2 regions of the Streptomyces kunmingensis genome follow, and region 1 is predicted to be linked to the other one. Evidence: predicted binding sites of a transcription regulator. Region 1 holds the regulator's gene; the other holds the start of a gene.

The links. Region 1 encodes HrcA, which represses chaperone genes, less so after heat shock. Its sites were predicted from a motif close to TTNGCACTCNGNNNNNCNGAGTGCNAA; they were not measured.
Region 2: a site for HrcA is predicted at 5,201-5,227, ahead of groES (co-chaperone GroES). Genes of this name have one in related genera too.

Annotation. Positions count from the first base shown of each region.
Region 1 is NZ_BAAATS010000030.1:76,041-91,778, forward strand. It holds gene ABD366_RS33750 (hypothetical protein) at 1-256, opposite strand, end outside; gene ABD366_RS33755 (hypothetical protein) at 391-774, shown strand; gene ABD366_RS33760 (16S rRNA (uracil(1498)-N(3))-methyltransferase) at 771-1,517, opposite strand; gene ABD366_RS33765 (nitronate monooxygenase) at 1,514-2,587, opposite strand; gene dnaJ (molecular chaperone DnaJ) at 2,679-3,815, opposite strand; gene hrcA (heat-inducible transcriptional repressor HrcA) at 3,816-4,832, opposite strand; gene ABD366_RS33780 (MBL fold metallo-hydrolase) at 4,974-5,795, shown strand; gene ABD366_RS33785 (DUF3097 domain-containing protein) at 5,830-6,654, shown strand; gene hemW (radical SAM family heme chaperone HemW) at 6,801-8,033, opposite strand; gene ABD366_RS33795 (SpoIIE family protein phosphatase) at 8,073-10,031, opposite strand; gene ABD366_RS33800 (HAMP domain-containing protein) at 10,133-14,287, shown strand; gene ABD366_RS33805 (response regulator) at 14,306-14,887, shown strand; gene ABD366_RS33810 (AMP-dependent synthetase/ligase) at 14,909-15,738, opposite strand, start outside.
Region 2 is NZ_BAAATS010000002.1:108,711-124,448, reverse strand. It holds gene ABD366_RS02545 (YciI family protein) at 163-519, shown strand; gene ABD366_RS02540 (RNA polymerase sigma factor) at 605-1,915, shown strand; gene ABD366_RS02535 (THUMP-like domain-containing protein) at 1,955-3,166, opposite strand; gene ABD366_RS02530 (polysaccharide deacetylase family protein) at 3,249-4,229, shown strand; gene ABD366_RS02525 (polysaccharide deacetylase family protein) at 4,226-5,062, shown strand; gene groES (co-chaperone GroES) at 5,371-5,679, shown strand; gene groL (chaperonin GroEL) at 5,809-7,431, shown strand; gene ABD366_RS02510 (SDR family NAD(P)-dependent oxidoreductase) at 7,578-8,351, opposite strand; gene ABD366_RS02505 (multicopper oxidase family protein) at 8,372-9,922, opposite strand; gene ABD366_RS02500 (MOSC domain-containing protein) at 10,018-10,695, opposite strand; gene ABD366_RS02495 (LysR family transcriptional regulator) at 10,777-11,673, shown strand; gene ABD366_RS02490 (WhiB family transcriptional regulator) at 11,757-12,095, opposite strand; gene ABD366_RS02485 (response regulator transcription factor) at 12,479-13,090, shown strand; gene ABD366_RS02480 (sigma-70 family RNA polymerase sigma factor) at 13,412-13,999, shown strand; gene guaB (IMP dehydrogenase) at 14,127-15,629, shown strand.

The DNA of each region.
Region 1 (15,738 bases):
GGCAGTCCACCTTCACCTCGCTCGGCGACGTGCCGCCCGCGGACGTGGAGGTGCCGCTATAGGTGGCGGTGCAGTCGAGCCAGGCGACGTCGGCGTGTGTCCGGTTCAGTTCCTCGGTGACCAGTTGGTCGGTGGTGGTGGCGACGGTGACCGTGTTGAGTTCACCGTCGGTCGGCTGACACGCCACGGCCGTGGCGACCACTACGGCGACGACGCCGCCCGCGGCCAGTACGCGCGAAGTCCGCGACCTTCGCAAACCATTCCTGATCCGCCTCATATCCCCCATGGTCGGCAGGATCCCACCCTCGCCACCCCATCGGTAGAGCCGTTGCAGCCACTGTGCGAGGGCCTGTTCGAGCTGCCGTCGTGGGCGCCTTCTACGCTGCCGTGATGGGGAGCAGACGCAGGATCCGCCGGCTGGTCGTGCACGACAGGGTGTACGGCTGGTGCTTCGCGCACCGCCACGACCGGACGCGGGGTCACCCGGGCTGCCGCAGCACGCTCACGCTCTGGCGCCACGGTTCGCGTGCCCGCTTGTGCCTGGTGTTCCGTCCGGCCGACGACCGGGTCATCTCCGACTGCTTCTTCGACTCGGGCGCGGCCCTGCGGATGCCGGACCAGGTGTATCTGAACCTCCACGAGCCGGGCACCGTACGGGCATTGCTCGACGAGGCGCTCGCGCGCGGCCTGTTCCCCGCTGGGCCGGGCACCACGGAGGTGGATGCCTGGCCACTTTTCGACGCCGTGACAGAGCCTGCCCAGGGCCCGTCCTAGCCCCAGCGGCCGGAGCGGCCGAGGAGCAGGGCCACCGCCGCCGTTCCTGCCGTCGATGTCCGCAAGACGCTGCGTCCGAGCCGGAACGCCTTTGCCCCGGCGGCCTCGAACACCGCGAGTTCCTCCGGTGACACCCCGCCCTCGGGTCCGACGACGAGCACGATCTCCCCGGCCGCCGGGAGCGGCGCGGAGGCCAGCGCGGCACTCGCCGCGTCCCGGTCCTCGTGCAGGACGACAGCCAGGTCCGCCGCGGCGAGCAGCGCCGCGACCTCCTTGGTGGACGCCGCGTCCGCGACATCGGGGAAGCGGACCCGGCGCGACTGCTTCCCCGCCTCGCGCGCGGTGGCCCGCCATTTGCCGAGCGCCTTGGCGCCGCGCTCGCCGCGCCACTGCGTGATGCACCGCGACGCGGCCCACGGCACGATCGCGTCGACGCCCGTCTCGGTCATGGTCTCCACGGCCAGCTCCCCGCGGTCCCCCTTGGGCAGCGCCTGCACCACGGTGATCCGGGGCCCTTCCTCGGGCTCGGTGCGCACCGGCCCGGCCTCGACGACGAGGCGGTCCTTGCCCTCGGCCGCGGCGACGACGGCCTCGCTCCACGCGCCGAGCCCGTCCGTCAGTACGAGGGGCTCCCCGGCCCGCAGCCGCTTCACCGAGACGGCGTGCCTGCCCTCGGCGCCGTCCAGTACGTAGGTGCGGTCGCCCGGCACGGGGCCCTCGACCACGAACACCGGCGCGGTCACGCGGCACCCCGCTGCCCGAGCGTGGCCTTGGCGGCGACGAGTTCGGCGGCGAGGACCTCGACGAGCTGCCCGGCGGGCAGCTCCCGGGCGAGGCGGTGCCCCTGCCCCGCCCACAGCGCCATGGCCTGCGGGTCACCGGCCTTGGCGGCGGCCTTGCGGACCGGCGACGTCATGTGGTGGACCTCCGGGTAGGCGGCGGGCGCGTACGGGCCGTGCTCGCGCATGAAGCGGTTGACGAGCCCGCGCGCGGGCCGCCCCGAGAACGCCCGGGTCAGCTCGGTCCGGGTGAACAGCGGATCGGTCATGGCCTGCTTGTGCAGCGCGGGCGCACCCGACTCCGGCGTCACGAGGAACGCCGTGCCCAGCTGGGCGAGATCGGCCCCGGCCGCGAGTACGGCGGCTATCTGCGCGCCCCGCATGATCCCGCCGGCCGCGATGATGGGCAGCTGGACCGCTTCCCGTACCTGTGCGATCAGCGCGAGCAGTCCTACGCCGCTGCCGTCGGCCTCGGGGTTGTCCCGGTGCGTTCCCTGGTGGCCGCCGGCCTCGATGCCCTGGACGCACACGGCGTCGGCGCCGGACCGCTGCGCGGCGAGCGCCTCCTCCACGGTCGTCACGGTGACGGCGGTGAGGGTGCCCGCCTTGCGCAGCGCGTCGGTCACCTCGGGCGTGGGGCAGCCGAACGTGAAGGTGACCAGCGGCACCGGGTCGTCGAGGAGGATGGCGAGCTTGGCGTCGTAGCCGTCGTCGCTCCCGCTGTCGGGGTCGCCGAGCGGCGTCTGGTACCAGCCGGCCTCACCGGCGAGCTGGTGGCGGTAGACATCGACCGCGGCGGGATCCGCGTGCTCGTGCTGCGGCATGAACAGATTGACGCCGAAGGGCCGTCCCGTCAGCCCGCGCACCTGCTTGATCTCCTGGTACATCCCGTCGGCCGTCTTGTACCCGGCGGCGAGGAAACCGAGCCCGCCCGCGTCGGACACGGCGGCGACGAGCGCGGGACAGGACGCGCCCCCCGCCATGGGGGCCTGCACGATCAAACAGGGGCAGATATCTGTCAGCGCGAGGGGCATGAGCGCATCGTGCCACGTACGCGTCAGACGGCCGAATCGGCGGCTCGGCCTGGCATGTGCCACCCCGACCGGGGTGGCACACCCTCAAACGTCACCGCCCGTTGAACGCATCCTTCAACCGCGAGAACAGCCCCTGCTGCCCCGGCTGGAACTGGCCCGTGGGGCGTTCCTCGCCGCGCAGTTTGGCGAGTTCGCGGAGCAGGCGCTCCTGCTCGGGTTCGAGCTTCTGCGGCGTCATGACCTCGACGTGCACGATGAGGTCGCCGCGGCCGCCGCCCCGCAGGTGCGTGATGCCGCGCCCGTGCAGCGGGACCGACTGGCCGGACTGGGTGCCGGGCCGGATGTCGACCTCCTCCATGCCGTCGAGCGTCTCCAGCGGCACCTTCGTGCCGAGGGCCGCCGCCGTCATCGGGATGGTCACCGTGCAGTGCAGATCGTCGCCGCGCCGCTGGAAGACGGGGTGCGGCAGCTCGTGGATCTCGACGTAGAGGTCACCGGCGGGGCCGCCGCCGGGGCCGACCTCGCCCTCGCCCGCGAGCTGGATCCGCGTCCCGTTGTCCACACCGGCCGGGATCTTCACCGTCAGCGTGCGCCGCGACCGGATGCGGCCGTCACCGGCGCACTCGGGGCACGGCGTCGGCACGACGGTGCCGAAGCCCTGGCACTGCGGGCACGGCCGCGAGGTCATGACCTGGCCGAGGAAGGACCGCGTGACCTGCGAGACCTCGCCGCGCCCGCGACACATGTCGCAGGTCTGGGCGGAGGTCCCGGGCGCCGCGCCCTCACCGCTGCACGTCGTACAGACGACAGCCGTGTCGACCTGTATGTCCTTGGTGGTGCCGAAGGCGGCCTCGTCCAGCTCGATCTCGAGCCGGATCATGGCGTCCTGGCCGCGGCGCGTGCGCGACCGGGGGCCACGCTGCGACGCGGTTCCGAAGAACGCGTCCATGATGTCCGAGAAGTTGCCGAAGCCACCGGCTCCGAAGCCGCCCGCGCCGCCTCCGCCCGCCTGCGACAGGGGGTCGCCCCCGAGGTCGTAGACCTGCTTCTTCTGCGGGTCGGAGAGCACCTCGTAGGCGGCGTTGATCTCCTTGAACCGCTCCTGCGTCTTCGGATCCGGATTCACGTCCGGGTGAAGCTCACGAGCGAGCCTTCGGAAGGCCTTCTTGATTTCGTCCTGGGAAGCGTCGCGGCGCACGCCGAGTACGGCGTAGTAGTCCGTGGCCACTTACGACTCCGCCAGGATCTGTCCGACGTAACGTGCCACTGCGCGTACTGCTCCCATCGTTCCCGGGTAATCCATGCGGGTCGGGCCGACCACGCCGAGCTTGGCAACTGCCTCGCCGCCCGAACCGTAGCCGACCGACACGACGGACGTGGAGTTGAGTCCCTCATGGGCGTTCTCGTGACCGATCCGTACGGCCATGCCCGAATCCCCCACCTCACCAAGCAACTTGAGGAGAACGACCTGCTCCTCGAGCGCCTCGAGGACGGGCCGGATGGTGAGGGGAAAGTCATGTCCGAAGCGGGTGAGATTGGCGGTGCCGCCGATCATCAGCCGCTCCTCGGTCTCCTCGACGAGCGTCTCCAGAAGCGTGGAGAGCACCGTCGTGACCGTGCCCCGGTCCTCCGCCTCGAAGGCCTCGGGGAGGTCCTGCACCAGCTGCGGCACGTCGGCGAACCGACGGCCCGCGACGCGGCTGTTGAGCCGGGCCCGCAGATCCGCCAGAGACGATTCGCCGAACGGCGCCGGGCAGTCGATCATCCGCTGCTCCACGCGCCCGGTGTCCGTGATCAGTACGAGCATCAGACGGGCGGGCGCGAGCGCGAGCAGCTCGACATGGCGCACGGTGGACCGGGTCAGGGACGGGTACTGGACGACCGCGACCTGCCGTGTGAGCTGCGCGAGCAGCCGCACGGTCCGTCCGACGACGTCGTCGAGGTCGACGGCGCCCTCCAGGAAGTTCTGGATGGCGCGCCGCTCCGGCGCCGTCATCGGCTTCACCGCGGTGAGCTTGTCGACGAAGAGGCGGTACCCCTTGTCCGTGGGGATGCGCCCGGCGCTGGTGTGCGGCTGGGCGATGAACCCCTCGTCCTCCAGGGCGGCCATGTCGTTGCGCACGGTCGCCGGTGAGACGCCCAGGCTGTGCCGCTCGGTCAGCGCCTTGGAGCCGACGGGCTCCTCGGTGCCGACGTAGTCCTGGACGATGGCGCGCAGCACTTCGAGCCTGCGTTCACTGAGCATCGGGCGCACACCTCCAGCAACTGTCTCTGAGATCGTCGCGATCTTTCCGTTTTGGCACTCACTGGGCGCGAGTGCCAATCGTCCCCGGCTCAGTGTACGGCCGGTGGGTACGGGCCAGGCAAGGCCGCTAGCGTCGACCTCATGAAAAGCACCGCGAGCGCGGCGAACCCGGCGGGGATCGACTGGGGATCGGCCGGCTGGGAAGAACTGGCACCGCGGGTGGGCCGCGTCCGGCTGCCCGGCTGGGACTGTACGACCGGGCTCGTCGTGGGCGACGAAGCGGCCCTCCTGATCGACACGGGATCCTCACTGCGTGAAGGCGTCCGGCTGCGCACCGAGACCCGCCGCCTGCTGGGTACACCGGGGACGCCGGGGACGCCGGGGACGCCGGGGACGCCGGGGACGCCGGGGACGCCGGGGAGGGTGACGCACATCGCGCTGACCCATCCGCACTTCGACCATGTGCTCGGCACGGCCGCGTTCGCGGGCGTCGAGGTGTTCGGGGCGGCGGGCATCGACACCGTGTTCGCGGACGGCGCCGACGCGCTGCGCGCCGATGCCGTACGTCACGGGCTCGGCCCCGAGGCGGCGTCCGAGGCGGCCGAACTCCTCGTCACCCCGCGCCACCGGGTCTGCGGCGAGCGCACCCTCGACCTGGGCGGAGGCGTGCAGGTGCTGCTCGCGAACGTCGGGCCGGGGCACAGCGGCCACGATCTCGCCGTCCTGGTGTCCGGGCCGTCCTCGGGCCCGGAGATCGTCTTCTGCGGCGATCTGGTCGAGGAGTCGGGCGAACCCCAGGCGGGAACGGACGCGGCCCCGCACCAGTGGCCCGCCGCCCTCGACCGGCTGCTGTCCCTCGGCGGCGAGGACGCACGCTACGTTCCCGGGCACGGATCGACGGTGAATGCGGCGTTTGTCCGTGAGCAGCGCGCCACACTGGCGGCGAGATTCGGCGTGTCGTAGTCCGTACGAGGGCGCTTCTCTTATCGTCGGCCGAATGCGCCAGTACACCCCGGACCTCACGCCCCCGTGGAAGCGGAACAAGACCGTTCCCGAGATCCCGGCCGAGTTCGACCTCGTCGTCGAGGAGGTCGCGACGGGCTTCTGCGGAGCGGTCGTGCGCGTCGAGAAGACGGCGCAGGGTCCGACGGTGACCCTGGAGGACCGCTTCGGCAAGCACCGTGCGTTCCCGATGGAACCCCGCGGTTTCCTCCTCGAGGGCAAGGTCGTCACGCTGGTCCGTCCCTCGGCCGGCGGCCCCGCGCGCCCCACCCGTACGGCGTCCGGCTCGGTCGCGGTCCCGGGTGCCCGCGCCCGGGTCGCGCGTGCGGGCCGCATCTACGTGGAGGGCAAGCACGACGCCCAGCTCATCGAGCGGGTCTGGGGCGACGACCTGCGCATCGAGGGCGTGGCGGTGGAGTTCCTGGAGGGCGTCGACGACCTCCCGGCGATCGTGGCGGAATTCGACCCGGGCCCCGACGCGCGCCTCGGCGTCCTGGTCGACCACTTGGTCCCCGGTACGAAGGAGTACCGCATCGCCCGGTCGGTCACGAGCGAGCACGCGCTGGTCGTCGGCCACCCGTACATCGACATCTGGGAGGCGGTGAAGCCGTCCTCCCTCGGCATCGAGGCGTGGCCGCGGATCCCGCACGGGCAGGACTGGAAGACGGGCGTGTGCCGGGCCCTCGGCTGGCGCGTCGCCAACACGGGTGAGGCCTGGCAGCACATCCTGTCCCGGGTCCACTCCTACAAGGACCTGGAACCCGAGCTCCTGGGCCGAGTAGAAGAACTCATCGACTTCGTGACGACCCCGGAGGCATAACCCGGCCAGGGGCGCGGGGAACTGCGCGACCAGCCACGACGAGCCCGCACCCGGCGACGATCCCCAGCCCCGGGGCTCCGCCCCAGCCCCCGCTCCTCAATCGCCGGAGGGGCTTGAGGTGGCCGAAGCGGGCTTCGAGGTGACCCTCAGTCGACCAGGTCCCGCACAACCCCATCGGCCAGCAACCGACCCCGCAGCGTCAGAACGGCCCGCCCCTCCCCGAAGGGCCCCGCCTCCAGCAGCCCGGCGTCCAGCGCCTTCCGCGCAGCAACCGCACCATCGGGCTTCAGCAACGACAGCGGGCACCCGTCGCGGAGCCTGAGCTCCAGCAGGATCCGCTCGACCCGCCGGTCCTCGTCCGCCAGGACTTCCCGCCCCGCCCCCGGCGACCTCCCCCCGGCCAGCGCAGCGGCATACGCCCCGGGGTGCTTCACGTTCCACCACCGCACCCCGCCCACGTGCGAGTGCGCCCCGGGCCCGGCGCCCCACCAGTCGGCCCCGCGCCAGTACAGCTCGTTGTGCAGGCAGCGGGCCGCTTCGGAGGTCGCCCAGTTGGACACCTCGTACCACTCGAACCCGGCGGCGGCGAACGCTTCCTCGGCGATCAGATACCGGTCCGCGTGCACGTCGTCGTCGGTCATCGGCACCTCGCCCCGCCGGATCCGCCGGGCGAGCTGCGTGCCCTCCTCGACGATCAGCGCGTACGCGGATACGTGGTCGGGGCCGGCGGCCAGCGCGGCGTCGAGCGAGGCCCGCCAGTCGTCGTCGCTCTCACCGGGCGTGCCGTAGATCAGGTCCAGGTTCACGTGCTCGAACCCGGCCGCCCGCGCCTCGGCGACGCACGCCTCGGGCCGCCCGGGGGTGTGCGTACGGTCAAGGACCTTCAGCACGTGCTGCTTCGCGCTCTGCATCCCGAACGACACCCGGTTGAAGCCCCCGGCCCGCAGCTCCGCCAGATAGGCCGGGTCCACGGACTCGGGGTTCGCCTCGGTCGTCACCTCCGCGTCGTCCGCGAGCCCGAACTCGTCCCGGATCGCCCCCAGCATCGTCACGAGGTCTGCGGCGGGCAGCAGCGTCGGCGTACCGCCGCCGACGAACACGGTCCGCACCGGCCGGGGGTCGTCGCCGAGCACCTTGCGGGCGAGCCGGACCTCCTCGATCAGGGTCTCGGCGTAGTTGTCCCGCGAGGCGAGCACGCCGCCGGTGCCGCGCAGCTCGGTCGCCGTGTACGTGTTGAAGTCGCAGTAGCCGCAGCGTGTGGCGCAGTACGGGACGTGCAGGTAGAAGCCGAGGGGCCGGGCGGCGGCGCCGGCGAGCGCGGAGGCGGGCAGTGACCCGTCGTCGGGCACGGGCTCACCATCGGGGAGTGCGGAAGGCATGCCCCCATTGTCCCGCGTCCGGCGCGATCACCCGCACGGTCACAGCGCCTGGAGGACGAGCAGCGCCAGATCGTCGTCCGGCGGGCCGTCCGCGAAGGCGTGCACGAGGCGCCGGATGCGCTCGGCGAGGAGCTGCGCCGTCAGGCCCGCGCATCCGGTCAGGGCGTGCGCGAGCCCGTCCTCGTCGTCGAACTGGCGGCGCCCGGAGCGGCGCTCGGTCACCCCGTCCGTGACGCACAGCAGGGTGTCTCCCCTGAGCAGCTCGAACGTCTCGCTCGTGTAGTCCGGGTCCTCGACGACGCCGAGCAGGACCTGCGGGACGGCCGCCGAGACGACCTCGCCGCCGGGCCGCATCAGCAGAGGCAGCGGATGTCCGGCGGAGGCGAGGGTGCACATGACTCCGCTCCCGTCGCCGGACGGGGTCAGCTCGCCGTAGAGGAGGGAGAGGAAGCGGGAGCTGGAGCCCTCGGGCGGGATGCCCTGGCCGCCGGCGGCGGCGAGGGCGCGGGCGGCGGCGTCGGCGGCCTCGGTGGCGTCGTCGAGGAGCAGCCGGTTGAGCCGGTCCAGGACCTGGGCGACCGGGTATCCCTCCCGGGCGAGGAGGCGCAGCCAGGGCCTGACTAGGCCGATCACGACGGCGGCCTCGGGGCCCTTGCCCTGGATGTCGCCGAGTGCGAAGCACCAGCGGTCGTCACCGGCGGGGAAGACGTCGTAGAAGTCGCCGCCGGGGCCGCCCGCCTCCTTCGGCTCGTACACGAGGGCGCTCTGCACGCCGGGGATCTCGGCGATGGCGGTCGGCAGCAGGCCGCGCTGGAGGATGCGGCTGATGGTGGCCTGCCGGGTGAAGCGGCGGGCCGCGCTGACGGCGAGGGCGACCCGGCGGCTGAAGTCCTCGACGAGTCCGGTCACCTCGTCGGGGAAGCGGAGCAGGTTCGCCCGCCCGATGAGGAGGATGCCGAGGCTGCGGCCGCCGACCATGAGCCGGTAGGCGAGTGCGGAGCCGGCGTCGTCCGCGCCGGTGCCGCCCTGGGTCTCGAACGGCCAGGGCACGGGGACGGCCGCCGTCCGTACGGCATCGGGCAGACGTGGCGGTTCCTTCTCCAGGATCCGGCGTAGCTCCTCGGTGCGGTTCTCGTGGCTGTGCCAGACGCGGGCGAGGCGGGGCGCGGGCATGGGGTCGGTGCCGCCGCGCAGATCGTGGTCCGCGGTGCCGGGCAGGCCGCGGCCCTCTTCGTCGTAGAGCCAGATCGCGCACCAGTCGGCGAGGCGGGGCACGAGGAGCTGGCCGACGAGCGCGGCGACCATGTCCTCGTCGAGCTGGCCCGCGAGCAGGTCGGAGGCCTCGGCGAGGAAGGAGAGCGCGCCGCGGTTGACCCAGTCGCGGTCCTGGGGCACGCGTTTGGGCATCGGGGCGAGGAGGTCTCCGGTGCGCAGGCCGCGCTCCAGGGCGCGTACGGCGGACTGTACGGAGGTGTCGCTCGCGACCTCTGCGGCCTCGGCGGGCAACCGGGCCCACACCGTCTTGGTGCCGGGGCGGTAGGTGATCCCCCAGGCCTCGGCGAGGGACGCGACGAGGTGGAGACCGCGGCCGAACTCGGGGAGCTCGGACGGGCGGGAGTTCTGCCGGCTGCGCACGGCGCGGGCAGGGTGGTGGTCGGTGACCTCGATGACGACTCCGCCGGGCGTGCCGTCGACGGCGGCCTCTTCGAGGCGGCAGAGCAGGTCGACGCTGGTGCCGGCGTGCACCACCGCGTTGGTGACGAGCTCACTCAGGGCGACGACCGTGTCGTCGGTCAGCCGGTCGCTGAGGCCGGCGGAGCCGGGCACGGCCTTCGCGGTCCAGTCGGTGAACGCGGCCCGTGCGAAGCGGCGGGCGGCCGCGGGCGCGAGAGGGTTCCCCGGCAGCGAGGTTCGGACCAGGACCGGTCCGGCTTGCGGATGGTCCGTCACGTCCCCGTCGCTGAAGGTGGTTTCCCGCTGGATCGGAATGGGCCCCACGTTCGGCTCCTGAGCAGTTCGGGCAAAGACGCCTCAGGCGACACGAACAGAGTGACAGACTGACCACGCCCATAAGCACCGAGTTACCGAAGTGGGCCGCCATGAGTGAGAACAGTGCTATGCGTGTGCATCCGAACGGACTCGCGGACGATGCGATCCGTCCCCCCGATCTCCGTCCTCTGCTGGCCGCGCTCTCGGCCGCCCGCGACGGGAACTTCACCCGCCTGCCCGACGGCGGGGAAGGGATGGTGGGTGAGCTGGCGGCGGTCTTCAACCAGCTCATAGACCGCAGTGTGCATTACAACTGCGAACTCACCCGGGTCCGCCGGGAGATCGTGCGGCACGGCCGGCTCGACGAGCGGCTCGAGGCGAGCCCGGGGCAGGGCGCGTGGGCGACCCGCATTCATGACGTCAACACCATCATCGGCGCCCTCGTCGCCCCGGCGGCCAACGCCACGCGGGTGCTCGACGCGGTAGCGGGCGGTGACTTGACGCAGCGGGTCGATCTGCACGACGGGAACCGTCAACTCCGGGGAGATCTGCGCCGGTTGGGCCGCGCCGTCAACAAGATGGTGGACCAGCTGTCCCTCTTCACGGGCGAGGTGACGCGGGTGGCCCGCGAGGTCGGCACCGAGGGCCGGCTCGGCGGTCGCGCCAAGGCGCAGGGGCTCTCGGGCAGTTGGCGGGACGTGACCGAGGCGGTCAACACCATGGCGTCGCGGCTGACCGCTCAGGTGCGGGACATCGCCCTCGTGACGACCGCGGTGGCCCGGGGCGACCTGACCCGTACCGTCACGATCGAGGCGACGGGTGAGCTGCTCGAGCTGAAGCTGACCGTGAACACGATGGTCGACCAGCTCTCCGCGTTCGCCGACGAGGTCACACGTGTGGCCCGCGAGGTCGGCACCGAGGGCCAGCTCGGCGGTCGCGCCCAGGTCCGCGGCGTCTCGGGCGTCTGGAAGGACCTCACCGACAACGTCAACTTCATGGCGTCGAACCTCACCTCCCAGGTACGCAACATCGCGCAGGTCACGACGGCGGTGGCCAACGGCGACCTGAGCCAGAAGATCATGGTCGACGCGCAGGGCGAGATCCTCGAACTCAAGTCGACGATCAACACGATGGTCGACCAGCTCTCCGCCTTCGCCGACGAGGTCACACGCGTGGCCCGCGAGGTCGGCACCGAGGGCCAGCTCGGCGGTCGCGCCCAGGTCCGCGGCGTCTCGGGCGTCTGGAAGGACCTCACCGACAACGTCAACTTCATGGCGGACAACCTGACGTCGCAGGTGCGCAACATCGCCCTCGTGTCCACGGCGGTGGCGCAGGGCGACCTCGGCAAGAAGATCACGGTCGAGGCCAAGGGCGAGATCCTCGAACTCAAGTCGACGATCAACACGATGGTGGACCAGCTCTCGGCCTTCGCCGACGAGGTCACGCGTGTGGCCCGTGAGGTGGGCACCGAGGGGAACCTGGGCGGGCAGGCGCAGGTGCGCGGCGTGTCCGGTGTCTGGAAGGACCTCACCGACAACGTCAACTTCATGGCGTCGAACCTCACCTCCCAGGTACGCAACATCGCGCAGGTCACGACCGCGGTGGCGCAGGGCGACCTCTCCAAGAAGATCTCGGTCGACGCGCGCGGCGAGATCCTGGAGCTGAAGGACACCGTCAACACGATGGTGGAGCAGCTCCGCGGCTTCGCCGACGAGGTCACGCGGGTGGCCCGTGAGGTCGGCACGGACGGCCGTCTCGGCGGGCGCGCGACCGTGCACGGCGTCTCGGGCGTCTGGAAGGACCTCACCGACAACGTCAACTACATGGCGGACAACCTGACCTCGCAGGTCCGCAACATCGCGCAGGTCGCCACGGCGGTCGCGCAGGGCGACCTCTCCAAGAAGATCGACGTCGACGCGCGCGGCGAGATCCTGGAACTGAAGACGACCATCAACACGATGGTGGACACCCTGTCGTCCTTCTCCTCCGAGGTCACGCGCGTGGCCCGCGAGGTCGGCTCGGAGGGGCAGCTCGGCGGCCAGGCGCGGGTGGAGGGTGTCTACGGCACCTGGAAGCGTCTGACGACGAACGTGAACGAGCTGGCCTCGAACCTGACCACGCAGGTCCGCGCCATCGCCGAGGTGGCGTCCGCGGTGACCTCGGGCGACATGTCCCGCTCCATCACGGTGGAGACGCAGGGCGAGGTCGCGGAGCTGAAGGACAACATCAACCTGATGGTGGCCAACCTCCGCGAGACGACCCGCGCGAAGGACTGGCTGGAGTCGAACCTGGCGCGGCTCGCGGCCCTGATGCAGGGTCACCGGGACCTGATGGAGGTCGCGGACCTGATCCTGCGCGAGCTGACGCCGCTGGTGAACGCGCAGTACGGCGCCTTCTTCCTGGCCGAGCCGGACGAGGGCGACACCCCGATCCGCACGGCGCTGCCCACCAAGGGGCTTGCCTACATCGCGGCGTACGCCTCGGCGGCCGCCTCGGTCGTCGACACGGGGGGCATGCCGGTCCACGGCCTCGTACGGCAGGCCGCCCTGGAGAAGAAGCGCATCCTGGTGGAGGAGGCGCCACCGGACTACATCAAGATCAACAGCGGTCTGGGGGAAGCCGCTCCGGCCTCCGTCGTCATCATCCCGATCCTCTTCGAGGACAAGCTCCTCGGCGTCATCGAGCTGGCGTCCTTCTCCCGCTTCTCCGACGTCCACCTGGCCTTCTTCGACCAGTTCGTGAACACGATCGGCGTCGCGATCAACACCATCATCGCCAACTCCCGCACCGAGTCCCTGCTCGGCGAGTCCCAGCGCCTGGCGACCCAGCTCCAGGAGCGCTCGGACGAACTCCAGCGTCAGCAGGGCGAGTTGCAGCGCTCGAACGCCGAGCTGGAGGAGAAGGCCGCCCTCCTTGCGACCAGCTCCCAGTACAAGTCGGAGTTCCTGGCGAACATGTCGCACGAGCTGCGCACCCCGCTCAACTCGCTGCTCATCCTGGCCCGGCTGCTCTCCGACAACCCGGACGGCCACCTCAACGACCAGGAGGTGCAGTTCGCGACGACGATCCACCGCTCCGGCTCCGACCTGCTCCAGCTCATCAACGACATCCTCGACCTGTCGAAGATCGAGGCCGGCCGCATGGACGTACGCCCCAAGAAGCTCCCCCTCATCAAGCTGCTCGACTACGTCCACGCCACGTTCCGGCCCATCACCCTCGACCGGGGCCTCGCCTTCGAGGTGGCGGTCGGCGAGGACGTGCCGCGCGAGGTCTTCTCCGACGAACAGCGCCTCCAGCAGATCCTGCGCAACCTGCTGTCGAACGCGATCAAGTTCACCGCGAACGGCAAGGTCGAGCTGCGGGTCAAGCGGGTCAAGGACCCGGAGCACCAGTTCGTGCGCGAGAGCGAGGACCTGATCGCCTTCGCCGTCTCCGACACCGGCATCGGCATCGCCCGCGACAAACTCCCCGTCATCTTCGAGGCGTTCCAGCAGGCCGACGGCACCACCAACCGCAAGTACGGCGGCACGGGTCTGGGCCTGTCCATCAGCCGGGAGATCGCCGGGCTGCTCGGCGGCCGCATCATCGCCGAGAGCGAGCCGGGCGAGGGCTCCACGTTCACGCTGTACGTGCCCGTGGTCTATCCCGGTCACGAGCCGGCGGCCGACCAGCTCGAGACCAGCCCGCCACCGCTCATCCCCGTGCAGCACGACGACTCCGCGGACGCGTACACGATCCACGACCAGGAGGACAACTGGCCCACGCCGACCAAGCTGGAGCAGTGGAAGACCGGACTCGCGGGCCAGGTGCTGCCCGGCCGCCGCGTCCTCATCGTCGACGACGACATCCGTAACGTGTTCGCGCTCACCCATGTACTCGGCCGCGTCGGCATGCCCGTGCTGTACGCGGAGAACGGGCGGGAGGGCATCGAGACCCTCGAGCGCAACCCCGACATCGAACTCGTCCTGATGGACATCATGATGCCGGAGATGGACGGTTACGAGACGATCTCCGTCATCCGCGGGACCACTCGGTGGGCAGGGCTGCCGATCGTGGCCCTCACCGCCAAGGCCATGCCCGGCGACCGCGAGAAATCGATCGCCAAGGGTGCGAACGACTACGTACCCAAACCGGTGGACGTCGATCAGTTGCTGACTGTCGTGTGCGACCTCTTGGCCCCTGAGGCCGTCGACACGGACGAACCCACCGCATCGGACGGGCGGGAGGACGAGAATGGGCCCGTCGCCCCGCCGACCATCGAATGAGGGACCGGCATCATGATCATGACCACTGCAGAGCTCACTTCGGATCAGCAGGCGAGCATCCTCCTGGTCGATGACATGGAGGACAACCTCGTCGCGCTGGAAGCCGTCCTCGGATCGCTCAACGAGCCGCTGGTCAGGGCCCGTTCGGGAGAGGAGGCGATGAAGGCACTGCTCCGCAGGCGCTTCGCCGTCGTCCTGCTCGACATCCGGATGCCGGGCATGGACGGCTTCGAGACGGCCACGAACATCAAGCGCCTGGACCAGACGAAGGACGTCCCGATCATCTTCCTGACGGGCACGGACTCCGACGACGCCGGATTCGCCTTCCGCGGCTACGCGACGGGCGCGGCCGACTACCTGACCAAGCCCTTCGACCCCTGGGTGCTGCGCGCGAAGGTGACGGTCTTCCTCGATCTGCACCGCAAGACCCAGCAGCTGGAGCGGCTGCTGGCCCGCGAGCAGCAGCAGTTCGACGCGCTGACGTCCCGGATGACCTCGATAGAGCACCAACTGTCGGAGGCGGCCGACCCCGACGTACGGGAACTGCGTCATCACCTCACGCGGATGGAGGCGACCCTGCGCACGATGAGGCGCCCCTGAGCGGGGCGCCCCAAAGTCTGGCTAACCTTCGCGGGATCCGGCGTACATCTCTTCGAGCAGTTCCTTGTACTCCCGCTCGACGACGGGCCGCTTCAGCTTCAGGCTGGGCGTCAGCTCGCCGTGCTCCACGTCGAGATCCCGCGGCAGCAGCTTGAACTTCTTGATGGTCTGCCAGCGCTGCAGGCCCTCGTTCAGCTCGCGTACGTAGCCGTCGATGAGCTGCACCGTCGCGGGGGCGGCGACGACCTCCGCGTAGGACTTGCCTCCGAGGCCGTTCTCCTTGGCCCACTCCAGGATGGCCGGCTCGTCGAGTGCGATGAGCGCGGTGCAGAAGTTCCGGTTCGCGCCGTGCACCAGGATGTTGGAGAGGTACGGGCAGACGGCCTTGAACTGGCCCTCGACCTCGGCCGGCGCGATGTACTTGCCGCCCGACGTCTTGATCAGGTCCTTCTTGCGGTCGGTGATCCGCAGATAGCCGTCGACGGAGAGCTCACCGATGTCGCCGGTGTGGAACCAGCCGTCGCTCTCCAGCACCTCGGCGGTCTTCTCGGGCAGCTTGTGGTAGCCCTCCATGATGCCGGGGCCGCGCAGCAGGATCTCCCCGTCGTCCGCGATGCGCACCTCGGTGCCGGGCAGCGGCTTGCCGACCGTGCCGGTGCGGTACGCCTCTCCCGGGTTGACGAAGGACGCGGCCGACGACTCGGTGAGGCCGTACCCCTCCAGGATGTGGACGCCCGCGCCGGCGAAGAAGTAGCCGATGTCGGGGGCGAGCGCGGCGGAGCCGGAGATGCAGGCCCGCAGCCGCCCGCCGAACGCCTCGCGCAGCTTGCCGTAGACGAGCCGGTCGGCGG
Region 2 (15,738 bases), on a different contig from region 1:
CTTCCCGGAAAAGTTTTCCGAGAAAATCCGGCGGCCGTGTCGATCCGGCTGCCGCCCGTTCGACGCAGGAGTGAGAGACCGGGAACGAACCACCCCCCCCGGCCTACGACGGAAAGGCGCCTCGGAGAAGACCGGAGGCGCCACGCAGAACTGGAGACGATCATGCCCCGCTATCTGACGATGGTCCGTATCGACGAGCGCAACGCCCCCGCCGAGGGCCCCAGCGACGAGCTGATGCAGCGCATGGGCGAGCTCATCGAGGAGATGACCAAGGCCGGCGTGCTGCTCGACACGGCGGGGCTGACCCCGTCCGCGCAGGGCAAGCGCGTGCACTACGCCAAGGGCGACATCACCGTCACCGACGGCCCGTTCACCGAGACCAAGGAGGTCGTCGGCGGCTACGCGATCATCCAGGCGAAGGACGAGGCCGAGGTCCTCGAGTGGACCAAGCGGTTCCTCCGGGTCCACGGGGAACAGTGGACCGTCACCTCCGAGGTCCGCGAGATCATGGAAGGCTGACGGATCACGGAAGGCTGACGGATCATGGAAGGCTGACCGTTCCGGGCCTTGGCCGAAGGCCCTCCCCGGTGTCTGATGGTGGGCTGTGACAGAGCCACGTTCCACGGCCCACCCGGACGCCGCCGCGACCCGCGCCATCGAGACGGTCTTCCGTATGGAGGCGCCGCGCATCATCGCGGCCGTCACCCGCGTCGTGCGCGACGTCGGCATCGCGGAGGAACTGGCGCAGGACGCGCTGGTCGCAGCCCTCGAGCAGTGGCCGCAGGCCGGCGTCCCGGACAGCCCGGGCGCCTGGCTCACCGCCGTCGCCCGGCGGCGGGCCGTCGATCTGGTGCGCCGCCGCGAGAACTACGCGCGCAAGCTCCAGGAGGTGGGCAGGGCGACGGAGTTCGCGTACGAGGCACCGGCCGTGGCCGACCCCGACGACATCGACGACGACCTTCTGCGCCTCGTCTTCATGAGCTGCCACCCGGTGCTCTCCGCCGAGGCCCGCGTCGCGCTCACCCTGCGCCTGCTCGGCGGCCTGACCACCGCCGAGATCGCCCGCGCGGTCCTCGCCCCCGAACCCACGGTCGCCCAGCGCATCGTCCGCGCCAAGCGCACCCTCGCCACGCGCAACGTCGCCTTCGAGGTGCCGGCAGGGCTCGACCGCGGCGCCCGCCTCGGCTCGGTCCTGGAGGTCATCTACCTCATCTTCAACGAGGGGTACGCGGCGACTGCCGGCGACGACTACCTGCGGCCGGGCCTGTGCGAGGACGCCCTGCGGCTCGCCCGGGTGCTCCAGTCGCTGATGCCCAAGGAACCCGAAGTGCACGGCCTCGCCGCCCTGTTGGAGCTCCAGTCCTCCCGCGCGGGCGCCCGTACCGCGGCCGACGGCTCGCCCGTCCTGCTCCGGGACCAGAACCGCAGCCGCTGGAACACGCTGCTGATCCGGCGCGGATTCGCCGCGCTCTCCCGTGCGGACGCGGTGTCGTCGGGCCCGCCCGGCTCGTACGTCCTCCAGGCCGCGATCGCCGCGTGCCACGCCCGGGCCCACACGTGCGAGGCCACCAACTGGCGCCAGATCGCCACCCTCTACGGCCTCCTCGCGGCCCGGTCCCCGTCCCCGGTCGTGGAGTTGAACCGGGCGGTGGCGGTGTCGATGGTCGACGGCCCCGCGGCCGGCCTCGACCTGGTCGCCCCCCTCACCGACGAACCGGCCCTACGGGACTACCACTTGCTGCCGAGTGTGCGGGGGGATCTGCTGGAGCGGCTGGGCCGTTTCGCCGAGGCACGGACGGAGTACGCGCATGCGGCGGCGCTGGCACGCAACGAGCGGGAACGAAACTTCCTGCTCGCCAAGTCCCGCACAGCCGGCGACAACCTCAGCCCTGAATCAAGCCCTTCCGGCGATTGAGGAGCGGGGTCCGGGGCGGAGCCCCGTGACAGCAACGGTTCAAGCCCCGGCACGTGACACAGGCTCCCCGAGCAACATCGTCGGCGCCCCCGCGACCCGGGTCAGAAACACCGTGGCCGCCCGCTTCCCATAGGGCTTGGGCATAGCCTTCCGCCGCAACTCCTCCGGCTCGACAGCCGACCCCCGCTTCTTCACGGTCAACACCCCCACCTCCCGCTCCCGAAGCAACACCTTCAGCTTCTTCACGTTGAAGGGAAGCTGCCCGTTGATCTCATACGCGGAGGCGTACGGACTGACCCGCAGCTCGTCAGAGGTCACGTACGCGATGGTCTCGTCGATCAGCCCGCCCCCGACCTGCTCGGCCACCTCGGCGACCAGATGCGCCCGGATGACGGCACCGTCGGGCTCGTACAAGTACCGCCCCACAGACCGTACTTCGGGATCCGGCAACCCCCGGCCGACCAGCTCACGCGGCCCCGGCAACAGCGTGGCCCGCATCCGGCCCGGCTCCGTGCCGAACCACAGGACGGCCTCCTTCACGTCCCCGGCGTCCGAGATCCACTCGGCCCCGGCCTCCGGCGGGATCGCCTCGTGCGGGATGCCCGGCGCGATCTTCAACGCGGCGCGCGGCGCCGAGAGGGCGGCGGAGACGGCCCAGGACAGCGGCGGGGAGTAGGCCTCGGGGTCGAAGATCCGGCCGCGCTTGGCCGAGCGCCGCGCCGGGTCCACGAAGACGGCGTCGTACGCGGACGTGTCGACCTCCGTCACATCCGCCTCCCGCACCTCGATCAGGTCGTCGAGGCCGAGGGCGGCCACGTTGGCCCGTGCGACGGCGCAGGTCCCCGGGTCCCGGTCGACGGCGAGTACGGAGATGCCCGCGCGGGCCAGCGCGATCGCGTCGCCGCCGATGCCGCAGCACAGGTCGGCGACGGACCGGACGCCCAGGGCGCGGAAGGACTCGGCGCGGTGGGCGGCGACGCCGGTGCGGGTCGCCTGCTCGACCCCGTTCGGCGTGAAGTACATGCGGGCCGCGTCCGCCGGCCCGAACTTCGCCACCGCCCGCTGCCGCAGCCGCGCCTGGGCGAGCGCCGCCGAGACGAGCTCGGCCGGATGCTCGCGCCGCAGCCGGGTGGCGAGCGCGAGCTCCTGCGCCGGGTCGTGGTCGCGCAGCGCGTCGAGCAGGGACTGACCCTCGGGGGTGAGGAGGGCACGGAAGTCGGCGGAAGCGGGGGAGGAGCTCACCGTGCCCATTGTGGGCCAGTCGGAGGACGGTGCGCGCACGGTGGCGGTGTCGGCCCCTGATCACGGGCCTGAACTGCGAGGATCCGGCGCCATGCAACTAGTACGACAAGATGAGGAAGCCGCTCCGAAGCTGACTCGTGCAAGATCCGGCCGGCGGGCCGCGCCCCGCGCCACGGCGGCCCCGCTCGCGGTCGCCGCCCTCGCGGTCGCCTCGCTCACCGGCGGCTGTAGCGGCGGATCCGGCGGCGGACCCGACGGTGGCACTGCGCGGCCGGCCCCCGGCCGGCAGGCCCTGAACGCGCCGGCCGCCCGCGCCCTGGACGCGTACGCCACGAAGCTCAGGGCCGAGCGGGCCCGGCGCGTCGCCGCGGCCGCGCGCTGGGGGCTGGCCGACGTGCCGCTCCCCGCGCCAAAGCCGCCGACGAAGAAGCCCGTCATCGAGCCGAGCGAGGGCTTCGAGGTCGCCGGACAGACCGAACTGGACCTGCCGCCCGTCTTCACGACCGTCCCCACCAAGAAGAAGATCGTCTTCCTCACGATCGACGACGGGGCGGAGAAGGACCCGCGGTTCCTCAGGATGATGAACGAGTTGCGGATCCCGTACACGGCCTTCCTGGCCGACGCCGAGGTCAGGCCCCGGTACGCCTACTTCAAGAAGGCGCAGCGTCTGGGTGTCACCCTCAACAACCACACGCTGCACCACCGTTACCTGCCGGGCCTCTCGTACGCGCGGCAGAAGCGCGAGATCTGCGGCATGCAGAACGTGATCGAGAAGCACTACGGCAAGCGGCCCACGCTCTTCCGGCCGCCGTTCGGCGACTACGACCGCACCACCCTGAAGGCGGCCAAGGCCTGTGGCATCGAACACGCGCCGATCTGGAACGCCGAGGCCTTCCCCGACCGCATGGAGCACCGCGCGTGGGACCGGTCCCTCCACCCGGGCGACATCGTCCTCACGCACTTCCGGGGCCGCAAGGACTGGAAGGGCACGATGCCCGACATGGTCCGCACGTTCATGAAGTACGTCACCGACAAGGGGTACGCGGTGGCCCGCCTGGAGGACTACCTGTGACCACTGTCCGGGCGAGCGCGGCCGGAGTGCGACGGGCGGTCGCCTGCGCCCTGGCCGCCGCACTGCTCACCGGCTGCGCCCAGTCCGTCGACCCGATCGAACGTCTGGGCAGAAAGGCGGCACAGAAGGTCCGCCACCACCCACGCCCCGCGGTGACGGGTGCCCCCGGCGCTCCCGCGGCCTCACCCCATGCCCCCGCCCCGGGCCCGGCCTCCGTCCCGTCCCTCCGGCCCGCCCCGGCGCCGAGGCCCGCCGCCCACCGGGTGTTCGCCCCTCGCGCCCGGGGCGCGGTTCCGCCGGTGGTCACCCGCGTCCCGACCCGGGACAGGGTCGTCTTCCTCACCTTCGACGACGACGCCGGGAAGGATCCCCGTTTCGTCGGCCTGGTCCGCGACCTTCGCCTGCCGGTCTCGGTGTTCCTCACGCACTCCGTGGCCGGCCCCGGCCACGACCACTTCGGGCAGCTCCGCGCGCTCGGCGCCGGCGTGGAGAACCACACCCTCACGCACCCGCTCCTGCCCGGCCTCGGCTACGTACAGCAGCACGCCGAGATCTGCGGCCAGCAGACGCGCCTCAAGGGGCGCTTCGGCACGGCCCCGCACCTGCTCCGACCGCCCTACGGCGCGTACGACGCGAACACGCTGCGCGCGGCGGGCGCGTGCGGCATCGAGGCGATCGTCGTGGGCCACGCGTACGCCGAGGGCGACCGCCTCCGCCCCGGCGACATCCTCCACACCCCCGCAGGCGCCCGCCTCACCGAGACGACGAAACACCTGCTGCACCGCATCCACACCCAGCACCTGACGGTGGCCCACCTGGAGACATACCTCTAGAAGAACCCCGCCCAGGGGCGCGGGGAACGGCGCGAGCAACCACCCGCAACCCGCCCCCGGCAAGCGCTCGCACCCCCCACGGCGGGCGCCCGCACCCACCCCCAGCCCCGCCGAATCCCGCCGCCGCGACGCGGACGATTGGCACTCCGCTTGACCGAGTGCTAATCGCGGTCATAGTCTCGGCCCTGGCACTCACCACTGGAGAGTGCCAACAGCGACGGGCAGGTCCGGCACCCGCGACGACGGATCCACCTGGTCGCCACCCCAGACTGTTAACCCCGTAGATCTCCGAAGGGGGAGACCGGATCGTGACGACCGCCAGCTCCAAGGTTGCCATCAAGCCGCTCGAGGACCGCATTGTGGTCCAGCCGCTCGACGCCGAGCAGACCACGGCCTCCGGCCTGGTCATTCCGGACACCGCGAAGGAGAAGCCCCAGGAGGGCGTCGTCCTCGCCGTGGGCCCGGGCCGCTTCGAGAACGGCGAGCGCCTTCCGCTCGACGTGAAGACCGGCGACATCGTGCTGTACAGCAAGTACGGCGGCACCGAGGTCAAGTACAACGGCGAGGAGTACCTCGTCCTCTCGGCCCGCGACGTTCTCGCGATCGTCGAGAAGTAAGCAAGCCGAGAAGCACCTGCTGCATTGAACAGCGCCCCTGGCACCCGCGACCGTAAGAAGCCGGGGTCGGGGGCGCGGTTCGTTCACCAAGCTTCACCCCTAGTTTTCCGAGAGGGCTGAACCGCTCCCATGGCGAAGATCCTGAAGTTCGACGAGGACGCCCGTCGCGCCCTCGAGCGCGGCGTCAACAAGCTTGCCGACACGGTCAAGGTGACGATCGGCCCCCGCGGCCGCAACGTCGTCATCGACAAGAAGTTCGGCGCCCCCACCATCACCAACGACGGTGTGACCATCGCCCGCGAGGTCGAGGTCGAGGACCCGTACGAGAACCTCGGCGCGCAGCTCGTGAAGGAGGTGGCGACCAAGACCAACGACATCGCGGGTGACGGCACCACCACCGCCACCGTGCTGGCCCAGGCCCTGGTCAAGGAAGGCCTGCGCAACGTTGCCGCGGGTGCCTCCCCGGCCGCCCTGAAGAAGGGCATCGACGCCGCCGTCAAGGCCGTGTCCGAGGACCTGCTCGCCACGGCGCGCCCGATCGACGAGAAGTCCGACATCGCGGCCGTCGCCGGTCTGTCCGCCCAGGACAGCCAGGTCGGCGAGCTCATCGCCGAGGCGATGGACAAGGTCGGCAAGGACGGTGTCATCACCGTCGAGGAGTCCAACACCTTCGGCCTGGAGCTCGACTTCACCGAGGGCATGGCCTTCGACAAGGGCTACCTGTCCCCGTACTTCGTCACCGACCAGGAGCGTATGGAGGCCGTCCTCGACGACCCGTACATCCTGATCCACCAGGGCAAGATCGGGTCCATCCAGGACCTGCTCCCGCTCCTGGAGAAGGTCATCCAGGCCGGCGGCTCGAAGCCCCTCCTGATCATCGCCGAGGACGTCGAGGGCGAGGCCCTGTCGACCCTGGTCGTGAACAAGATCCGCGGCACGTTCAACGCCGTCGCGGTCAAGGCCCCCGGCTTTGGTGACCGCCGCAAGGCGATGCTGCAGGACATGGCCACCCTCACCGGTGCCACGGTCATCGCCGAAGAGGTCGGCCTCAAGCTCGACCAGGCCGGTCTGGACGTCCTCGGCTCCGCGCGCCGCGTGACCATCACCAAGGACGACACCACGATCGTCGACGGTGGCGGCAACAAGGCCGACGTCGACGGCCGCGTCAACCAGATCAAGGCCGAGATCGAGAACACGGACTCCGACTGGGACCGCGAGAAGCTCCAGGAGCGCCTCGCGAAGCTCGCCGGCGGCGTCTGCGTCATCAAGGTCGGCGCCGCGACCGAGGTCGAGCTCAAGGAGAAGAAGCACCGTCTGGAGGACGCCATCTCCGCGACCCGCGCCGCGGTCGAGGAGGGCATCGTCTCCGGTGGTGGCTCCGCGCTCGTCCACGCCGTGAAGGTCCTCGAGGGCTCCCTCGGCAAGGAGGGCGACGAGGCCACCGGTGTCGCCGTCGTCCGCCGCGCCGCCGTCGAGCCGCTGCGCTGGATCGCCGAGAACGCGGGCCTCGAGGGCTACGTCATCGTCTCCAAGGTCTCCGAGCTCGACAAGGGCTTCGGCTACAACGCCGCGACCGGCGAGTACGGCGACCTGGTCAAGGCCGGCGTCATCGACCCGGTCAAGGTCACGCGCTCCGCGCTGGAGAACGCCGCGTCCATCGCCTCGCTGCTCCTGACGACCGAGACCCTGGTCGTCGAGAAGCCGGCGGAGGAAGAGCCCGAGGCCGGTCACGGCCACGGTCACTCCCACTGACGCGCTCCGCTGAAGTGACCTGAGGTCCGGCCCCCTGTGTTCTGGGGGGCCGGACCTCTTGGTTCTGCGGATGCGCGTCTGCCTGGTTTCGTTCGTTGCCGGGTGCCGCTTTTGTTGTGGCTGGTCGCGCAGTTCCCCGCGCCCCCCTAGCGGGGGCCGTACTTGCGGCCCGTCCTTGAGGTGACTCCGCCCAGCAGGCCCCGCGGCGTCACCTTCACCACGCCCATCAGCGCCTTGTACCGCGGGTCCGGGATCGAGAGGGACTTGCCGCGGGCGAGATCCGCGAGCGCCGCCTCGACCAGTTTGTCGGCATCCAGCCACATCCACTTCGGGATGTTGCCCGTGCCCATGCCGGCCCGCTGGTGGAACTCCGTACGGACGAAGCCGGGGCAGAGCGCCATCAGCCGCACCCCGGTGCCCGCCAGGTCCTTCGCCACGCCCTGCGTGAACTGCACGACCCACGCCTTCGACGCGCCGTAGGTGCCGCGCGGCACGAACGCCGCCACCGACGCCACGTTGATCACGCCGCCGCGCCCGCGCTCGCGCATCACCTCCGTGGCCGCCGACGTCAGCCGCAGCACGGCCTCGCAGTGCACCTTCAGCATCATCAGCTCGTCGGCCATGGGCACTTCCAGATAGCGGCCCTTGTTGCCGAACCCGGCGTTGTTGACGAGCAGATCGACCGCGGCCTTACGGTCCCGCAGCCGCTCCTCGACCGCCGCGATGCCGTCGTCCGTGGCGAGGTCGGCGGTGAGCACCTCGGCCTCGATGCCGTGCCGGTCGTGCAGTTCGGTCGCCTGCTCCTGGAGCCGCTTCGTGTCGCGCGCGACGAGCACCAGGTTGTGGCCGTCGGCGGCGAGGCGCCGGGCGAAGGCGGCGCCGATGCCCGCGGTGGATCCCGTGATCAGTGCCGTAGTCATGCACCAAGGTTAGTGACGGTTCAGTGGTGCTCGTGATCACCGGAATCGGTACCGGCCGGTGTCCGCGCCCGCTGCCCCTTGTCGACGACCACGAACTGGCCCATCATCCCGCCGTCCTCGTGATACAGCAGGTGGCAGTGGTACATGAACGGGACGCCCGGGTCGGCGAACTCGGGCCCGCCGTCGAACCGCAGCACCATTTTCAGGGTCGTCCCGCTCGGGACGAACACCGTGTCCTTGCGCCCGCGCAGCTCGGGCGGCGGCGTCCTGCCGTCCACCTCCACCACCCTGAACTGCACGTCGTGCACGTGGAAGTTGTGCGGCATCCCGTGGTTGTTGCGCACGGTCCACGTCTCGGTGGTGCCGCGCGTGACGGTCTCGTCGACGCGGTCCATGGCCATGGCGCGCCCGTTGATCCCGCCCTCCCCGAGTTCGAAGTGGCGCGAACGGACCGCGGCGCCGGCCTCGGGAAGCTCCGGCTCGCCCAGTGCGGCGGGAACCGCGGGGGAGGGCCGGAGCCGCTTCGCCGCCCGGAACTGCAGTACGTCGAACGAGTCGTCGCCGCCGTTGAACCGCGTCTGCCAACCGCTTCCGTAGTTGTCCTGCGGATGGCTGCGCAGCACGGCCCGCTCCCCGGGCACCATCCGCACGACCACCTCGGCCCGCTCCCCGGGGGACAACTGGATCCGTTCCATGGCGGCGGGCCGCTCCAGCAGCCCGCCGTCGGTCCCCACGAGCGCGAACCGACGCCCGTTCGAGAACCCGAAGGCGTACGTCCGTGCCGTCGACGCGTTCAGCAGCCGCAGCCGTACACGCTCGTCCCGTACGACCTGGTAGGGGTCGAGGGTGCCGTTCACCATGGTCCGGTCGCCGAGGAAGCCGGCGGACCGCATCATCTTGTGCCCGTGGTCGAACGCCGCTCCGTCGAATCGCACGTCCTGCACGATGACGGGCAGATCGTCGACCCCGTACGTCTTCGGCAGCGCGAGCCGCTCGCTCCTGTCGTCGTCGACGAGGAACATTCCCGCGAGCCCGCGCTGGACGTGCCGTTCGGTCTTCCCGTGCGGGTGCGGGTGGTACCAGAGGGTGGCCGCGGGCTGGTCGACGCTCCAGCGCGGCGTCCGCTCCCGGCCCGGGCCGATCATCTGGTGCGGGCCGCCGTCCATGCGGGCGGGCAGATGCATGCCGTGCCAGTGGACGGTGGACGCCTCGTCGAGCCCGTTGCGGACGCGGACCGCGACCTTCTCGCCGCGCCTGGCGCGCAGCGTCGGGCCGAGGTAGTCGCCGTTGAAGCCCCAGGTCGGCGTCGTGCGGCCCGGGGTGAACTCCTTGCCGCCCTGCTGCATGCGCAGGTCGAAGACGCGCGTGCCGTCCTTCTTGTCGACGTGCGACGGGGCGAGCGACGGCACCGCCAGTTCGTTGCGGAAGTCCGCCGTGCCGACGGTGCTCACCTTCGCGTCGTTCCAGAGCCACAGCACGCCGCCGCCGACCGCGAGAGCGATGACGGCGACGAGTGAGCCGAGGACGAGAAGGACACGCCTGAGCCGGAAGGTGCGCTTCTTGGAGGCCATGCGCCGAGCCTGGCGCCGGCCGGTCCCCGCCCGCATCGGGGACGGTCCCCGAACCGCCCCGGACCTCAACCCCCTTACCGCATAAGGGTTTTCCCCTACCTGCCCTGCTCGCCGTACTTCCGGACGTACTCCCGCGCCACCCGCTCCACCTCACCGTGCAGCGCGTCCCCGGCGGCCAGCACGCGCGGCAGCAGCTCGCGCTCGGTCATCAGGGCCCGGAACTCGAAGGCGACGGTCACCTCGTGCGCGGGCCGGCGCACGATCTCGATGGCGTCCCCCGCCCGGATCTCGCCCGGCTCGATCACCCGCAGGTACGCACCCGGCCGCTTCTCCTGCGTGAACCGCTTGACCCAGGTCTTCTCGCCCAGGTGCCCCTGGAAGGTCTTGCACGGGATGCGGCTGGCGCTCACCTCGAGGAGCAGATCGGGGCCGATCCGCCAGCGCTCGCCTATCTTCGCCCCGCACACGTCGACGCCCTCGGTGGTGAGGTTCTCGCCGAACGTGCCGCTGGGCAGCGTCCGGCCCAGCGTCCGCTCCCAGCTGTCCAGGTCCTCCCGCGCGAACGCGTACACGGCCTGGTCGTCGCCGCCGTGGTGCCGCATGTCGCACACGGCGTCCCCGGCGAGGCCGCTCGCGCCGGTCCCCTTCGCTCCCGGCGCGGTGACCCGGACAGGGCCCTCGACCGGCCGCTTGTCGATGCCGGTCACGCCGTCGGGCTGGTCGGTGTAGTCGACGGCCTCGGGACGGCCGAGATTGAGGGAGAGCAGCTTCATGGCAGGGACGCTACGGGACCCGTGACCAAAGTCGCCACGCATTAAACGGCGCTTCCCCCAAGCGCCGCTTATGCTTGAACCATGATCGAGGCCCGTCATCTCCGTGTCCTGCGCGCCGTGGCCGCCACCGGCTCCTTCTCGGCGGCCGCCCGCGAGCTGGGCTGCACCCAGCCCGCCGTCAGCCAGCAGATGAAGGCCCTGGAGACCTCGGCCGGCACCCCGCTGCTGATCCGCACGGGCCGCGAGATGCGCCTGACCCAGGCCGGCGAGGCCCTCGTCCGGCACGCGGCGGGCATCCTCGCCGGGCTCACCGCGGCCGAGGAGGAGGTCGCCGCGATCGCGGGCCTGCGCGCCGGCCGCGTCCGCCTCGTCTCCTTCCCCAGCGGCAGCTCGACCCTGGTCCCGACGGCGCTGGCCGCCCTGCGCGCCGCGCACCCGGGCACCCGCGTCTCCCTGGTGGAGGCGGAGCCCCCGCGCTCGGTGGAGATGCTGCGCGAGGGCGACTGCGACGTGGCGCTCGCCTTCCGGTACGAGGGCGCGCACACGGCGGAGGAATGGGACGACCTGGTCGTCCGCCCCCTGCTCGCCGACCGCCTCGTCGGCCTGGTCCCCGAGGCGCACCCGCTCGCCGGCGCGGGCTCGGTGACCATCGACGCGCTCGCCGACGATCCGTGGATCGCGGGCTGCCCGCGCTGCCGCCGCCAGCTCGTCGAGGTGTGCCGGAGCGCCGGGTTCGCGCCCCGTATCGACTTCGCCACGGACGACTACCCGGCCGTGGTCGGCCTGGTCGGCGCGGGGCTCGGAGTTGCCGTCCTGCCCGAACTGGCCATCGAGTCCGTTCGCCCCAAGGGTGCACGCACAGTGACCGTCGAGCCCCCTGTGCGGCGGGAGATCGTCGCGCTCACGCTGCCCGATCTGGCCCAGGTACCGGCGGTCGCGGCCACCCTCGACCAGTTGGCGACGGCCGCCACCCGCTGAGCGCGGGCGGAAGCACCCGCGCCCGCAACGGCGTGAACGCATCCGGGCGCGCCCACGGTCGCCACGTCCGCAGAAACGTTCCTTCAGTGAGGGGCGGCCGTGGCCGCGGCCCCGCCGGCCCCCGCCGCCGCCGTGACGAGCCGGTTGCGGGCCCGTCCCATCAGCTCTTCGCGCTCGTCCTCGGTCAGCCCGCCCCACACGCCGTACGGCTCACGCACCTGTAGGGCGTGAGCAGCGCACTCCGCGCGGACCGGGCACCTCATGCAGACCTCTTTCGCCGAGTTCTCACGCGCACTGCGCGCTGCTCCTCGCTCGCCTTCCGGGTGGAAGAAGAGCGAGCTGTCGACCCCGCGGCAGGCCGCGAGGAGCTGCCAGTCCCAAAGATCAGCGTTCGGTCCGGGAAGGCGGGAGAAATCTGCCATTGCGTTGTCCCCTTGTAGCCGGTTGTGACGCGGATACGGTGCCCATGACCGTACATCTACTATCTAAGGAGATGAAAATATGACTCATTGCGAATCTAGCTACAGACACCAGCAAAAGGGAAGAAAAGCCGCTAAATGGGGCATAGCTTGTGATGAAAAGTTGAGGGTGCGCGGCGGCGTCTGCACTGTGTCCGGCCCCTCACGTAGAGTGCCGAAGGAGGCCGTCCGACCCGTAACTCTTTCGAGTGACCATCGTTGAGAGTGCGGAGGCGGTTGAAGGAAAAAGCGCTCGGGCATCTGTCCGAGAGCGTCGACCGCACAGGTGACGATTCGTACAAAGCCTGGAGGCTCAAGGTGACGCGCATCAGCTGCGGAGGACGGTCATGACATCCGTCCTCGTCTGCGACGACTCCCCGCTTGCCCGAGAGGCGCTGCGCCGCGCGGTCGCGACCGTACCCGGCGTCGAGCGCGTGACGACCGCGGCCAACGGCGAGGAGGTCCTGCGCCGCTGGGGCGCCGACCGCTCGGACCTGATTCTGATGGACGTACGCATGCCCGGCCTGGGCGGCGTCGAGACGGTCCGGCGGCTGCTCTCCGCCGACCCCGGTGCGCGCATCATCATGCTCACCGTGGCCGAGGACCTGGACGGGGTGGCGCTCGCGGTCGCCGCCGGAGCCCGCGGGTATCTGCACAAGGACGCCTCGCGCGCCGAGCTGCGGGCCACGGTGACGCAGGCGCTCGCCGATCCGACCTGGCGGCTCGCTCCGCGCAGACTGCGTTCGGCCGAGATGGGCGCGGCGCCCACGCTCACCGCGCGTGAGATCCAGGTGCTCGAGGGCATGAGCCACGGCCGGTCCAACGCCGAGATCGGGCGCGAGCTGTTCCTCTCCGAGGACACGGTGAAGACGCACGCGCGCCGGCTGTTCAAGAAGCTCGGGGCGTCGGACCGGGCCCATGCGGTCGCGCTCGGATTCCGCTGGGGGCTCGTTCGGTAGCGCCCTCCACCGGGTTTGCCGCGTGGGGCCGGTGGTGGTGGGCAGCTCTCGTAGTGGCCGGCCGCGCCCCGCGGCGGAGCCGCTGATGGGATGCTCCCCGCGTCCCTGAGGGGCGCCGGGAGACGCGCCCCTCCCTCGTTTCGCGAGTCATGCCGCATCCTTGAGGGTGTGGAGTTCCTCGGGGACGACGAGTCGGGCGAGCAGGGTCAGCGAGAGGGGAGGGCGCAGGAGATGAGTTCCGGCGCACCTGCTCATAACGCTTCGGTGCACAACCAGGACCGCGGTGCCACGGACCGCGCGCCGGCAAGGCACCATGGACCGATGCGCGACGACGAGGCACCGACCCCGCAAGGGGTCGTCGGTACGCTCGTCGGCCGCGCCGTCGACGGCGACGAGCAGGCCACGCACGATCTGCTCGCGCACGTCCATCCACTGGCCATCCGCTACTGCCGCACCCGGCTGTCCCGGCTGCCCGGTGACGCGCGGCACTTCGTGGAGGACCTCGCCCAGGAAGTCTGTGTAGCGGTGCTGCTCGCGCTGCCGCGCTACAAGGACACCGGGCGGCCCTTCGAGGCGTTCGTCTTCGCCATCGCCGCACACAAAGTCGCCGATCTGCAGCGGGCCGCCATGCGGGGGCCCGGATCGACGGCCGTGCCCTCCGACGAGATGCCGGAGCGGCCCGATGACTCCCTCGGCCCCGAGGAGCGGGCGCTGCTCAGCAGTGACGCCGAGTGGGCCAAGAAACTCCTAGCGAACCTCCCGGACAACCAGCGGGAGCTGCTGCTTCTGCGGATCGCCGTCGGGCTCACCGCCGAGGAGACCGGGCAGATGTTGGGCATGTCACCCGGCGCCGTGCGGGTCGCGCAGCACCGGGCACTGAGCCGCCTGCGGGCGCTCGCCGAGCAGTAGTGGAGAGCCCGGCCGCCCCCGTGGGAACGTACAAACCAAGCCGATGATCTTGATCGTGGAATGAGACACCTCTTGTTCCCGTTAGCATGGACATCCGCACCGATCAAGGCCATTTGGGGAAGGTGTCATGACTGCATACGTCGACGGAGTGCCCGAGAAATTCGCGACGCTCGGGCTGACCTACGACGACGTGCTGCTGCTGCCCGGCGCGTCGGAAGTGCTGCCGAACGCGGTCGACACCTCGTCCCGCATCTCCAGGAACGTCCGGGTGAACATCCCGCTGCTGTCCGCGGCGATGGACAAGGTCACCGAGTCCCGGATGGCGATCGCCATGGCCCGCCAGGGCGGCGTCGGCGTGCTGCACCGCAACCTGTCCATCGCGGACCAGGTCAACCAGGTCGACCTCGTGAAGCGTTCCGAGTCCGGCATGGTCACCGACCCGATCACCGTGCACCCCGACGCGACCCTCGAAGAGGCCGACGCGCTCTGTGCGAAGTTCCGCATCAGCGGCGTCCCGGTGACCGACCCGGCGGGCAAGCTGCTGGGCATCGTCACCAACCGCGACATGGCGTTCGAGAACGACCGCAGCCGTCAGGTCCGTGAGGTCATGACGCCGATGCCGCTCGTCACCGGCAAGGTCGGCATCAGCGGTGTCGACGCCATGGAGCTGCTGCGCCGCCACAAGATCGAGAAGCTTCCGCTGGTCGACGACGCCGGGGTGCTCAAGGGCCTCATCACCGTCAAGGACTTCAAGAAGGCCGAGCAGTACCCGAACGCGGCCAAGGACGCCGAGGGCCGCCTCCTCGTCGGCGCCGCCGTGGGCGCGAGCCCCGAGGCCCTGGAGCGGGCGCAGGCGCTGGCCGGGGCCGGGGTCGACTTCCTCATCGTCGACACCTCGCACGGCCACAACAGCAACGCGCTGAGCTGGATGTCGAAGATCAAGTCCAGCGTCGGCGTCGACGTCATCGGCGGTAACGTCGCGACGCGTGACGGCGCCCAGGCCCTCATCGACGCCGGTGTCGACGGCGTCAAGGTCGGCGTGGGACCGGGCTCGATCTGCACCACCCGCGTCGTCGCGGGCATCGGCGTCCCGCAGGTCACCGCGATCTACGAGGCGGGTGTCGCAGCCCGCGCGGCGGGCGTCCCGGTCATCGGCGACGGCGGCCTGCAGTACTCGGGCGACATCGGCAAGGCGCTCGCCGCCGGCGCCGACACCGTGATGCTCGGCTCGCTGCTCGCGGGCTGCGAGGAGTCGCCGGGTGAGCTGATGTTCATCAACGGCAAGCAGTTCAAGTCGTACCGGGGCATGGGTTCGCTCGGTGCCATGCAGTCGCGCGGCCAGGGCCGCTCGTACTCCAAGGACCGCTACTTCCAGGCCGAGGTCTCCTCCGACGACAAGCTCGTGCCCGAGGGCATCGAGGGCCAGGTGCCCTACCGCGGCCCGCTGGCCAACGTGCTGCACCAGCTCGTCGGCGGCCTGCGCCAGACGATGGGCTACGTGGGCGCGGCGAGCGTCGACGAGATGGAGACCAAGGGCCGCTTCGTCCGCATCACGTCCGCGGGTCTCAAGGAGAGCCACCCGCACGACATCCAGATGACGGTCGAGGCACCGAACTACAGCCGTAAGTAACACTCAGAGCCTGTCTTTGAACCCCCTCCCCCAGCTAACGCTGGGAGGTGCCCCCAGCGCCCCGACGCCCGGCACGCACTCCCCCAAGCTGCACGGTGCCCCAGGACAG